2 regions of the Microbacterium pratiae genome follow, and region 1 is predicted to be linked to the other one. Evidence: predicted binding sites of a transcription regulator. Region 1 holds the regulator's gene; the other holds the start of a gene.
The links. The regulator HrcA, encoded in region 1, represses chaperone genes, less so after heat shock. The targets are predictions, from matches to a motif close to TTNGCACTCGNNNNNNNCGAGTGCNAA.
Positions count from the first base shown of each region.

Region 2: groL (chaperonin GroEL) is a predicted target of HrcA. The motif match lies at 1,730-1,756, and genes of this name have one in related genera.

Region 1 is NZ_CP154843.1:2,329,728-2,335,496, forward strand. It holds gene lepA (translation elongation factor 4) at 1-945, shown strand, start outside; gene AA0Y20_RS11075 (DUF1990 family protein) at 972-1,631, shown strand; gene hemW (radical SAM family heme chaperone HemW) at 1,631-2,848, shown strand; gene hrcA (heat-inducible transcriptional repressor HrcA) at 2,929-3,966, shown strand; gene dnaJ (molecular chaperone DnaJ) at 4,006-5,127, shown strand; gene AA0Y20_RS11095 (16S rRNA (uracil(1498)-N(3))-methyltransferase) at 5,132-5,769, shown strand, end outside.
Region 2 is NZ_CP154843.1:2,823,246-2,829,014, forward strand. It holds gene groL (chaperonin GroEL) at 73-1,692, opposite strand; gene AA0Y20_RS13430 (cold-shock protein) at 1,867-2,070, opposite strand; gene AA0Y20_RS13435 (LytR C-terminal domain-containing protein) at 2,192-2,776, opposite strand; gene AA0Y20_RS13440 (DUF3263 domain-containing protein) at 2,806-3,048, opposite strand; gene AA0Y20_RS13445 (DUF2332 family protein) at 3,058-4,053, opposite strand; gene msrB (peptide-methionine (R)-S-oxide reductase MsrB) at 4,120-4,527, shown strand; gene AA0Y20_RS13455 (nitroreductase family protein) at 4,524-5,060, shown strand; gene AA0Y20_RS13460 (helix-turn-helix domain-containing protein) at 5,066-5,308, opposite strand; gene AA0Y20_RS13465 (helix-turn-helix domain-containing protein) at 5,392-5,760, shown strand.

The DNA of each region.
Region 1 (5,769 bases):
ACCGATCCGAAGCCGATGGTGTTCTCGGGCATCTACCCGATCGACGGCAGCGACTACGGCGACCTCCGCGAGGCTCTCGACAAGCTGAAGCTGTCGGACGCGTCGCTGCAGTACGAGCCCGAGACCTCCGTCGCACTCGGCTTCGGCTTCCGCTGCGGCTTCCTCGGGTTGCTGCACCTCGAGATCATCACGGAACGCCTGTCGCGCGAGTTCGGTCTCGACCTGATCACCACGGCACCCTCGGTGACCTACGAGGTCGCGACCGACACCGGCGAGACGGTCGTGGTGACGAACCCCAGCGAGTACCCCGACGGGCGCGTCGCGGAGGTCTCCGAGCCGGTGGTGAAGGTCGGCATCCTCGCCCCGAAGGACTACGTTGGCACCGTCATGGAACTCTGCCAGTCGCGTCGCGGCACGCTGCTCGGCATGGACTACCTGAGCGAGGACCGCGTCGAGCTGCGGTACAACATGCCGCTCGGCGAGATCGTCTTCGACTTCTTCGACCACCTGAAGTCGCGGACCCAGGGCTACGCGAGCCTCGACTACGAGCCCGCGGGATCCCAGACCGCCGACCTGGTGAAGGTCGACATCCTGCTGCAGGGCGAGAAGGTCGACGCGTTCAGCTCGATCGTCCACCGCGAGAAGGCCTACGCCTACGGCACGATGATGACCGAGCGCCTGCGCAAGCTCATCCCGCGCCAGCAGTTCGAGGTGCCGATCCAGGCCGCCATCGGCGCGCGCATCATCGCCCGCGAGAACATCCGAGCCATCCGCAAGGACGTCCTCGCGAAGTGCTACGGCGGTGACATCACACGCAAGCGCAAGCTCCTCGAGAAGCAGAAAGAGGGCAAGAAGCGTATGAAGATGGTCGGCCGCGTCGAGGTGCCGCAGGAGGCGTTCATCGCCGCCCTGTCGGGCGACGTCGAAGGCAAGGACAAGAAGTAGCCCCACCGGGAGCAACGAGGAGACCCATGCATCAGCGACGCGGGACCTTCCGAGACGAGACCGTCGACTACGCGGCGGTCGGCGCCACGCGCGCGCACGACCTGATGGCGTACCCGCCCGAGCAGAGTGTCCCCGCCGAGGACGCTTGGCGCATCGGCAGCGGTCAGGCCCGCTTCGAGACCGCCGCAGACCTGCTGATGTCGTGGTCGGCACTTCGAGGCGCTGGCCTGCGCGTGAGTGATGTCCGGCCCGCATCGGGGCCGATGTACACGGGCGTCGCGTTCGATGACGAGGGCAACGCGGTGGCTCCGAGCAGCATGGAGCACGAGCAGCGCTTCGCCGCCGACGGCACGCCGTACGTGGGGGCGGGGACGACACTGCAGGTGCACGGCCGCGTGTCGGGCCAGAGCGCGGATGCCGAGCTCCGGGTGATCTTCGTCGATGAAGAGCCGCGCCGGGTCGCGTTCGCCCTCGGCACCGTGGGCGGTTCCGTCGTCAGCGGTGAGGAATCGTTCCTTCTGGAATGGCGTGACAACGACGAGGTGTGGTTCGTGGTGCGGGCGTTCGACCGTCCGACCGCGCTCGCCTACCGGATGCTGAAAGGTCTGGTGCGCCGCCGTCGTCGGCTGCTGTTCCAGGGCTACCTCCGCGCGATCTCGCCGCTGTACGCGACGCCCGGCGCCTGATGGGGGCGGCACTGCCGATCGGCGATCCGGTGCCGGTCGGCGGCACCCTGCCGGAGGACCTCGTCATCGACCCCGACGCTCCGTTCGGGGTATATCTGCACGTCCCGTTCTGTCGGGTGCGATGCGGCTACTGCGACTTCAACACCTACACGGCGACCGAGCTGCGCGGAGCGCGGCAGGATGCGTACGCCGACGAGGTGCTGCGCGAGATCGCGCTCTCGGCCGCCCTGATCGATGCCCGCGGCCCTCGCCGCGCCGCTCGCACGGTGTTCTTCGGCGGCGGCACGCCGACCCTGCTCCCGCCCGGGGATCTCGCACGCATGCTGGGCGGAGTTCGCGACACGTTCGGCATCGCTCCCGGCGCGGAGGTCACTGTCGAGGCCAACCCCGACACGATGAACCCCCGAGTCGCGGACGAGCTGGCGGCTGCCGGTGTGACGCGGCTGTCGATCGGCATGCAGTCCGCCGTGCCGCATGTCCTGGCGGCCCTCGACCGAACGCACGATCCCGCCAACGTCGCCACAGCCGTCGCCGCCGCGCGCGGGGCCGGACTCGATGTGTCCGTCGACCTGATCTACGGCGCACCGGGGGAGAGCCTCGACGATTGGCGGCGCTCCGTCGAGACCGCGGTCTCGCTCGAGCCCGATCACGTCTCGGCCTACGCGCTGATCATCGAGGAGGGAACGCGCCTCGAGCGCCAGATCCGCCGCGGTGAGGTGCCCGCTCCCGACGACGACCTCCAGGCCGACATGTACGAGCTGGCCGATGAGCGTCTCGCCGCCGCCGGCTTCTCCTGGTACGAGGTCTCGAACTGGGCGCGATCGGCAGACCAGCGCTCGCGTCACAATCTGGCCTACTGGCGGGGAACAGACTGGTGGGGATACGGGCCGGGTGCCCACAGTCACGTCGCCGGTCTCCGCTGGTGGAATGTGAAGCACCCTGCCGCGTACGCTCAGCGGCTGGCGGCAGGAGACTCGCCCGCGGCCGGCCGCGAGCGCCCGGATGCCGAGGCGCGGCGCCTGGAATCCGTCCTTCTGCGTTCGCGGATCGTCGAGGGGCTCGGGATCGACGAGCTGGATGCCGGCGGCCGGCGCGCGGTCGCCTCACTCATCGCCGACGGCCTCGTGGAGGGCGCTGCGGCCGTGCGCGGTCGTATCGTCCTCACGCGCCGCGGACGCCTCATGGCCGACGCTGTGGTGCGTGCCCTCACCGAGTGATCGGGCGGAGACGACCGGGGCCGTCCACACGATAGAATTGGCACTCGCAGACATCGAGTGCCAAACAGGAGGTGACGGACATGGTCTCAGAACGCGGACTGCAGGTGCTGCGGGCGATCGTGCAGGACTATGTCGACACCCGCGAGCCCGTGGGAAGCAAGTCGATCGTCGAACGCCATGCCTTCGGCGTCTCGGCCGCGACGATCCGCAACGATATGGCTCTTCTCGAGGACGAGGAGCTCATCGCCGCCCCCCATACGTCCTCGGGGCGCGTTCCGACCGACAAGGGTTACCGCGTCTTCGTCGATCACCTGGCGGGTCTGCGCCCCCTGAGCGCCGCCCAGCGCTCGGCTATCACGACCTTCCTCGACGGCCCCACCGATCTCGATGATCTGCTCGTTCGGACGGTGCGTGCGCTGACCCAGCTGACCGGCCAGGTCGCGATGGTGCAGTACCCGTCGTTCGCGCGGGCGCAGGTGTCCCACCTCGAGCTCGTCGACCTCGGCGGCGGACGTCTCGTCGTCATCGTCGTGACAGACACCGGCCGCGTCTCGCAGCGGGTGGGCGTGGTGCGCTCGCTCCTCGACGAAGGACAGTTCGCCGTGGCCAAGGCGACTCTCCGCGCAGCCGTCACCGGCGTCGCCGTACGAGATGCCGTCACCGCCGTGTCGGCGCTCGCGGAGAGCGAATCGACCGGCGATCCGATCGGCGACGCGGTGCACGAGATCGCGCGCATCCTGGTCGAGGAGTTGGAGACGTTCCGTCAAGACCGCCTCGTCATGGCCGGCACCGCTACGCTCGCGCGGCGAGAGGCCGACTTCCGCGGCAGCATCTACCCGCTGCTCGAGGCCATCGAAGAGCAGGTGACGCTGTTGCGGCTCATGGGCGAGATGGTCGCCGACGACCGCGGCGTCGCCGCGCGCATCGGTCGCGAGAACGAGGCGTACGGGCTCTCCGAGGCCTCGGTCGTCACGAGCGACTACGACGTCCCGGGCTCGCGTGCACGGGTCGGCCTCATGGGTCCGACCCGCATGGACTACCCGACGAACCTCGCGACGGTCCGCGCCGTCGCGCACTATCTCAGCCGACTTCTCGACGAAGACGAGAAATCCCGCTGACCCACCCCATCCACGCCCGCACGGGCGGAAAGGCGATCCGTGGCTGACCACTACGAGGTCCTGGGCGTCGCGCGCGACGCGTCGCCCGACGAGATCAAGAAGGCGTACCGACGCCTGGCACGAGAGCTGCACCCCGACGTGAACCCGGGGGAGGACGCGTCCGAGCGGTTCAAGCTCGTCACGCACGCCTACGACGTCCTCAGCGATCCCGAACAGCGTCAGCGCTACGACATGGGCGGCGACTCCGCCGGCGGTTTCGGTGGCGCTGCGGGCTTCGGAGGCTTCAGCGACATCTTCGAGACCTTCTTCGGAGGCGGAGCAGGGGGCGGAGGCCGGGCAGGGCGCCCGCGCTCGCGGCGGGAACGCGGGCAGGACGCCCTCGTACGGGTCACCCTCGAGCTCGGCGACGTGGTCTTCGGTGTGCATCGTGACATCGAGGTCGACACCGCCGTGCTCTGCGACACGTGTCAGGGTTCGTGTTGTCAGCCGGGAACGCAGCCGGTCACCTGTGACGTCTGCCACGGTGCCGGCAATGTGCAGCGCACCGTGCGGAGCCTGCTCGGCAACGTCGTCACCTCGCAGCCCTGCAACGTCTGCCAGGGCTACGGCACGACGATCCCGTACCCGTGCACGACGTGTCAGGGACAGGGACGCGTCCGGGCTCGGCGAACCGTGTCTCTCGACATCCCCGCCGGTGTCGAGACCGGCCTCCGCCTCCAGCTACCCGGATCCGGCGAGGTCGGTCCCGCGGGTGGCCCCAACGGCGACCTGTATCTGGAGGTCACGGTCAACCCTCACGACGTGTTCAGCCGCGAAGGCGACGACATCCTCGCGACGCTCGAGGTGTCGATGCCGGACGCCGTCCTCGGCACCAGCACGACGATCGAGTCGCTCGATGGACCCGTCGACCTCGAGCTGCGCCCGGGCGTGCAGTCCGGCGACGTCCTCACGATCAAGGGCCGTGGCATCACGCCGCTCCGCGGCTCGAACCGCGGTGACCTGCGCGTCGGCGTGCACGTCGTGACCCCGACACGGCTCGACGCCAAGGAACGGGCACTGATCGAAGAGCTGAAGAAGCGCACGAAGTCGCCGGCTCCGCAGCTGGCGGAGTTCCACCAGGGCCTGTTCGCCAAACTCCGCGACCGGTTCCGGAGCAGCTGACGGCGTGGCCCTGCACTTCCTCGTCGATCCGCCGGTCCTCGCGCAACCGGGAGACTCGGTCACGCTCACCGGCGCCGAAGCTCACCATGCGGCGGGGGTGCGCCGCGTGCGCGCCGGAGAAGCGGTGACCGTCGGCGACGGTGCGGGCGCGTGGCTGGAAGGCACCGTCACGGCCGTCGACCCCAAGCTGGTCAGCATCGACGTGCTCTCGCGGATCGATCATCCCGCGCCCGGGCGCCGCATCACGCTGATCCAGGCCTTGGCGAAGGGGGATCGTGACGAGCTGGCTGTGCAGGCCTGCACCGAGCTCGGCGTCGACGCCATCCTCCCCTGGCAGGCCGCTCGAAGCGTCTCGCGGTGGAGCGGGCCCAAGGTCCAGCGCGGGGTTCAGCGGTGGACGACCATCGCGCGCGAGGCGGCGAAACAGGCGCATCGCGCGTGGCTTCCCGCCGTGCACGCGCCGGTGTCCACTGCCGAGATCGCTGCGCGATGCTCCTCCGAGCGGGTGCTGGTGCTCGAGCCGACCGCGACGCGACGGCTCAGCGCCGTCGATCTCGGCGACGGTGATGTGTCGCTCGTGGTCGGCCCGGAGGGCGGGATCGCAGCCGACGAGCTCGACGCCCTCGTCGCCGCCGGTGCGAT
Region 2 (5,769 bases), 490 kb from region 1:
CCGAACCCGTCCGCCCGCCCGGAACGACAGAACGGCCCCTCCCGGAGGAGGGGCCGTTCTGTCTGCGATGGATCAGAAGTCCATGCCACCCGTGGGGTCGCCCGCGGGAGCGGGGGTCTTCTCCGGCTTGTCAGCCACGACCGCCTCGGTCGTGAGGAACAGCCCGGCGATCGACGCGGCGTTCTGCAGCGCGGAGCGCGTCACCTTGGCGGGGTCGATGATGCCCTGCTCGAACAGGTTGCCGTACTCACCGGTCGCGGCGTTCAGGCCGTGACCGATCTCGAGCTCGGCCACCTTGTTGGCGACGACGCCCGGCTCGAGGCCGGCGTTGAGGGCGATCTGCTTCAGCGGAGCCTCGATGGCGACGCGAACGATGTTGGCACCGGTCGCCTCGTCACCCGTGAGCTCGAGTCCGGCGAACGCGTTCTTGCCGGCCTGGATGAGCGCGACGCCACCACCGGCGACGACACCCTCCTCCACAGCAGCCTTGGCGTTGCGGACGGCGTCCTCGATGCGGTGCTTGCGCTCCTTGAGCTCGACCTCGGTCGCAGCTCCGGCCTTGATGACGGCGACGCCACCGGCGAGCTTCGCGAGGCGCTCCTGGAGCTTCTCGCGGTCGTAGTCGCTGTCGGTGTTGTCGATCTCGCGGCGGATCTGCGTCACGCGGCCCTCGAGCTGAGCCGAGTCACCGGCACCCTCGACGATCGTGGTCTCGTCCTTGGTGATGATGACCTTGCGGGCACGGCCGAGCAGGTCGACGGTCGCGTTCTCGAGCTTGAGGCCCACCTCTTCGGTGATGACCTGGCCGCCGGTGAGGATCGCGATGTCCTGCAGCTGAGCCTTGCGACGGTCGCCGAAGCCGGGAGCCTTGACGGCAGCCGACTTGAAGATGCCGCGGATCTTGTTGAGCACCAGCGTCGCGAGAGCTTCGCCCTCGACGTCCTCGGCGATGATGAGGAGCTCCTTGCCCTCCTGGATCACCTTGTCGACGATGGGCAGAAGGTCCTTGATGTTCGAGATCTTCTGGTTCGCGATGAGGATGTACGGGTCCTCGAAGACAGCCTCCTGGCGCTCCGGGTCCGTGACGAAGTACGGGTTGATGTAGCCCTTGTCGAAGCGCATGCCCTCGGTGAGCTCGAGCTCGGTGCCGAAGGTGTTCGACTCCTCGACGGTGACGACACCCTCCTTGCCGACCTTGTCGATCGCCTCGGCGATGAGCTCGCCGATCGAGGCGTCAGCGGCCGAGATCGATGCGGTGGCAGCGATCTGCTCCTTCGACTCGACCTCCTTGGCGTCGGCGAGGAGCTGGTCGGTGATGGCCTTGACGGCCTTCTCGATGCCCTTCTTGAGCGAGATGGGGTCGGCGCCGGCTGCGACGTTGCGCAGGCCCTCGCGGACGAGCGCCTGAGCGAGAACCGTCGCGGTGGTCGTTCCGTCACCGGCGACGTCGTCGGTCTTCTTGGCGACCTCCTTGACGAGCTCCGCGCCGATCTTCTCGTACGGGTCGTCGAGCTCGATCTCCTTGGCGATCGAGACGCCATCGTTCGTGATGGTGGGGGCGCCCCACTTCTTTTCGAGCACGACGTTGCGACCGCGCGGGCCGAGCGTCACCTTGACGGCGTCGGCCAGCGTGTTCAGGCCGCGCTCGAGGCCACGGCGGGCCTCCTCGTCGAAAGCGATGATCTTTGCCATGTGTGTGTCGTCCCTCCCGGACGGTGGAGAACAGTCTTTAGCACTCGATGAACGTGAGTGCTAAAGCCATTCTGGCACTCGCCCATGGGGAGTGCAAGCCGCGTCGCACGCGGCCGGACCGGGGAACGACAGAGCGCGCCGCGATCGCGGCGCGCTCTGTGCGAATGGAGCGATTCAGGCGACGACACGCACCGATTCCGCTTGCGGACCCTTCTGCCCCGTCCCCACGGTGAACTCGACCGCCTGCCCTTCCTCGAGCACGCGGAAGCCGCTCATCTCGATGTTGGAGTAGTGGACGAAGACGTCCTGCCCTTCGTTCACGGTGATGAAGCCGAAACCCTTCTCGGCGTTGAACCACTTGACGGTGCCCTGTGTCATGCGAATCTCCTGATGCTGTGCGACAGCGTCATCGTATGCAGGGCGTTCGGCCGGATCCGGCCCTTCCGGTCACTGTTGACACGGCTGCATCGAGAATTTCACGAGCGTGAAACACGCCCGCTCATTCGCCCTCGGACGTACCACCCGCGCGGTCTTCACCGACGACCACGGTCAGCTGCTTACTCGGGGTTCCGTCGGCGGCGTCGGGGCCCGCGTACGCCTCGCTCATCTCCACGTCCGCCCCGCCGATGACCTGGGCGAGACCTCGCGCGGCGCCCTCGTCCTCCGCGGCCACGTAGAAGATCGTGGTCGTCGCGAAGTCGTGGGTGCTCGCCTCGCCCGCGTCGACGATGTCCGAGTTCCACCCCGCGCCGACGACGGTGTCTCGGAGAGAGCTCGCCAGCCCCCGTTCCGAGGTGGCGTTGAGGATCAGCACCGGATACGACGTGTCGACGACCGGATCGGCCTCGACCGGGGCCTCCACGACGGCCGTCGCGGTCGGCTCTGCGGGGAAGAGCGCGATGCGCCCGGTGACGATCATGGTGCCGACGATGCCCGCGGCGACCAGGACGATGACCGCGGCCGCAGCCCAGCCGAGAACGACGCCGGCACGAAGCCGCGGGTTCTCCGCCCGGTGGGCGCCGACGCGGGTGGTGTCGGCGGGGAGCTCGTCGAAGCGGTCTTTCGGGTATGTCGTTGTCGGCACGGAGGAATGCTATCTGCCGAAGCTCCGCGTCACATGGCCGCGCGGTCGGTGCGAGAGCGCTCCGCAGCCGCGCGCATGCGCCGCAGGCGGTGCACCAGCATCGGGTCGTGCGAGACCGCGTCGGGCGAATCGATGATGCGTCCGAGCAGCTGGTAGTACCGCGCGGGGCTCAGGTCGAGCTCCGCGCGGACCGCTTCTTCCTTCGCGCCGCTGTGAGCACCCCAGCGGGCCTCGAAGTCGAGGAGCGAGCGGTCGCGATCGGAGAGTGCCACCCCTCCACGCTACGACTGCGGACGCACAGAGCCGGGACGCCACTCCCACCATCGGCCGAGCGGATCGGCCGCAGCGTCGATCTCGCCGTCCAGGGCGACGGCGAAGCCATGCGGCCATCCGGTCGGTGCGCCGTTCGACCATCCGTCGTGCGTAGCCGGGTCGTCGATCGTGAGCCAGCGTCCGAGGCCGCGGGCCGTCTCGATCACGCGGGCGCGACGCTCCCGCGGAATGTGCACGAGGACGCCGGGCGTCGTGATCACGAGCGTCGCCTCGGCCGGCGCGAGGGCTGCGACTTCCGGAAGCAGGTCGAGGGCGTCCCCCGCGAACAGCAGCGGCGGATCGGATGCCGCAACCGACGCGGCCGCGCGGATCCGGTCGGCACGGCCGCCTTCGCCGGGCCAGACCAGACGCGCCAGCCAGTCGACGTCTCGCGGGTCTCGCACGTCGAGCGGCGCCAGGTCGATGCCCGCACGCCAGACGACCTCGGGATGCCGGACGTGCGGCATCCGCTCCCCCGTCACCTCGCTGACGAGCTCGACCGGCGATGTCCCCGTCGGCGGATCGAGCCGCACCTCGCCGGCCGATCCGACGTAGCGATACGAGTAGCGGTCGGGGTACAGGCAGAGCCCCGCGCTCGCGCCGACCTCGAGCAACGCGATCGGGCCGTCCATCCTCGACAGGGTGGGAAGGAGCGCGGCGCAGCGCAGCGGCTCGTTCGTCTGCACCGAGCGGGCGAGGCTCTCCTCGACCACCGCGTCGGCGTTCTCGAGCACCCATGCGGCCCACGACTCGGCGGCCACATCACCCGAGCCGAGCAGCCGGCACACGGCGAACACCAGCGGCGGCTGGCGGCGGCTCGCCGGGAGCCGGGTGAGCACCTGCTGGAGAGCCGGATCGTCGACGACACGCTGCGCCCACGCGGCATACAGGTCGGAACGCCCGGGAGCCTCGTCTTCGGCGAAGCGGCGGTAGCGCGCGATCACGGCGGCGAACTCGTCGGACATGAGGACATTCTCCGGGAACATCGACCCGCATCGTCGAGTTGAATAGGACGAGGCGAAGGAGCAGACATGACCTATTCCGTGAACAAGACCGACGAGCAGTGGCGCGAGGAGCTCACCCCCGAGCAGTACGCCGTGCTGCGGCAGGCGGGCACCGAGCGCGCCTGGACCGGCGAGCTGCTCGACGAGGGCCGGGCCGGCCTGTACGCCTGCGCCGCCTGCGGCGCCGAGCTGTTCAAGAGCGGCACCAAGTTCGACTCGCACTGCGGCTGGCCGAGCTTCTACGAGTCGGTGCGCCCCGAGGCGGTCGAGCTCATCGAGGACCGCTCGCACGGGATGGTGCGCACGGAGGTGCGCTGCGCCAACTGCGGCTCGCACCTCGGCCACGTCTTCCCTGACGGCTTCGGCACCCCCACCGGCGATCGCTACTGCATGAACTCGCTGTCGCTGTCGTTCACGCCCGAGCAGGAGAAGTGACCGGAGCCTTCGAGGCCGCCGGTGGGCGCCGGTCGTGGTCGAAGGTCACCGACGACGCCCCGACGCACGAGGAGCTCGTCCGTCTGGTCTCGGCCGCGGGGCGCGTCGCCGATCATTCGTCGTTGCGCCCGTGGCGACTCATCGAGATCCGCGGAGACGGCCGCACGCGGCTGGGTCGCGCCCTGAACAAGGCGGAGGGCAAGCGCGGAGCCTCGACGAAGCCGTTGCGCGCGCCGCTGCTCATCGCGGTCGTGGCGAGCTACAGCAAGAAGAGCAAGGTCCCGCGGTGGGAGCAGGAGGCCGTGGCATCCGGTGTCGCGCATCTGCTGAGCCTGCTGCTGGACGAGGCGGGGTGGGGCGTCTTCTGGCGCACGGGTGGCAACACGCGTTCGAAGGCGGTCGCGAAAGCGCACAAGCTCGGCAAGCGGGAGGAGCTGCTCGGGTGGCTCTACGTGGGCGGCAAGCCGGCGGATCGCGACTCGGGTCGGCGCAAGACGATCGACGGCGACGCCTTCCTCAGCCCGATGCCCTGATCGCGTCAGGTCGGCGACTGCGTGCCGGCTCGCACGCGGCGCGTCGTCAGCCGGCTGTCGTCGAGCAGATCCGACATGTCGACGTCGAGCGCCGCCGAGATCCGCGCCAGCTCTTCGATCGACATCGCCGATGGACGCCGGACATGCAGGCGGCGGGCGAGCGTGCGCATGGGGATGCCGCTCGCCTCAGCCAACCATTCCTGCGTCAACCGCTCATCCGCGAGAACCGCGCGGATGGACCGAGCCACTCGAGCGCTTAGCAAGCCGTCTGCCATATGGCAACAGTATTGACACTCTTGCCACTTGGCAATAGTTGCGCCAAACTTGGCACGTGCCCACAGGAAAGACGCCGGAACCCGGTCCCCTCAGTCGCCATGTCGCCCGTCTGCTCTCCAGCGAGATCGCACGCCGCGGATGGCGCCAGATCGACATCGCCGCGCGGGCGGGCATGTCCGCTTCGCAGCTGTCGCGAGCCCTCGCTGCGAAGAAGGTCTTCACGCTCGATCAGCTCGACGCGGTGTGCCGCGCCGTCGGCATCGCCATCGCGGACGTCGTCGTGATGCCCGACGGGCGGCGGCGCCGCGGCCCCGGAGCCATCGACATCGCGCGTGTCGACGGCTCCGGGGCTTCCCGCCGCAGCGGACAGGCCGTGGCCAAGGCACCGCACGATGACCGCGGAGCAGACGACGGTAACGGATGACGAAGCCGG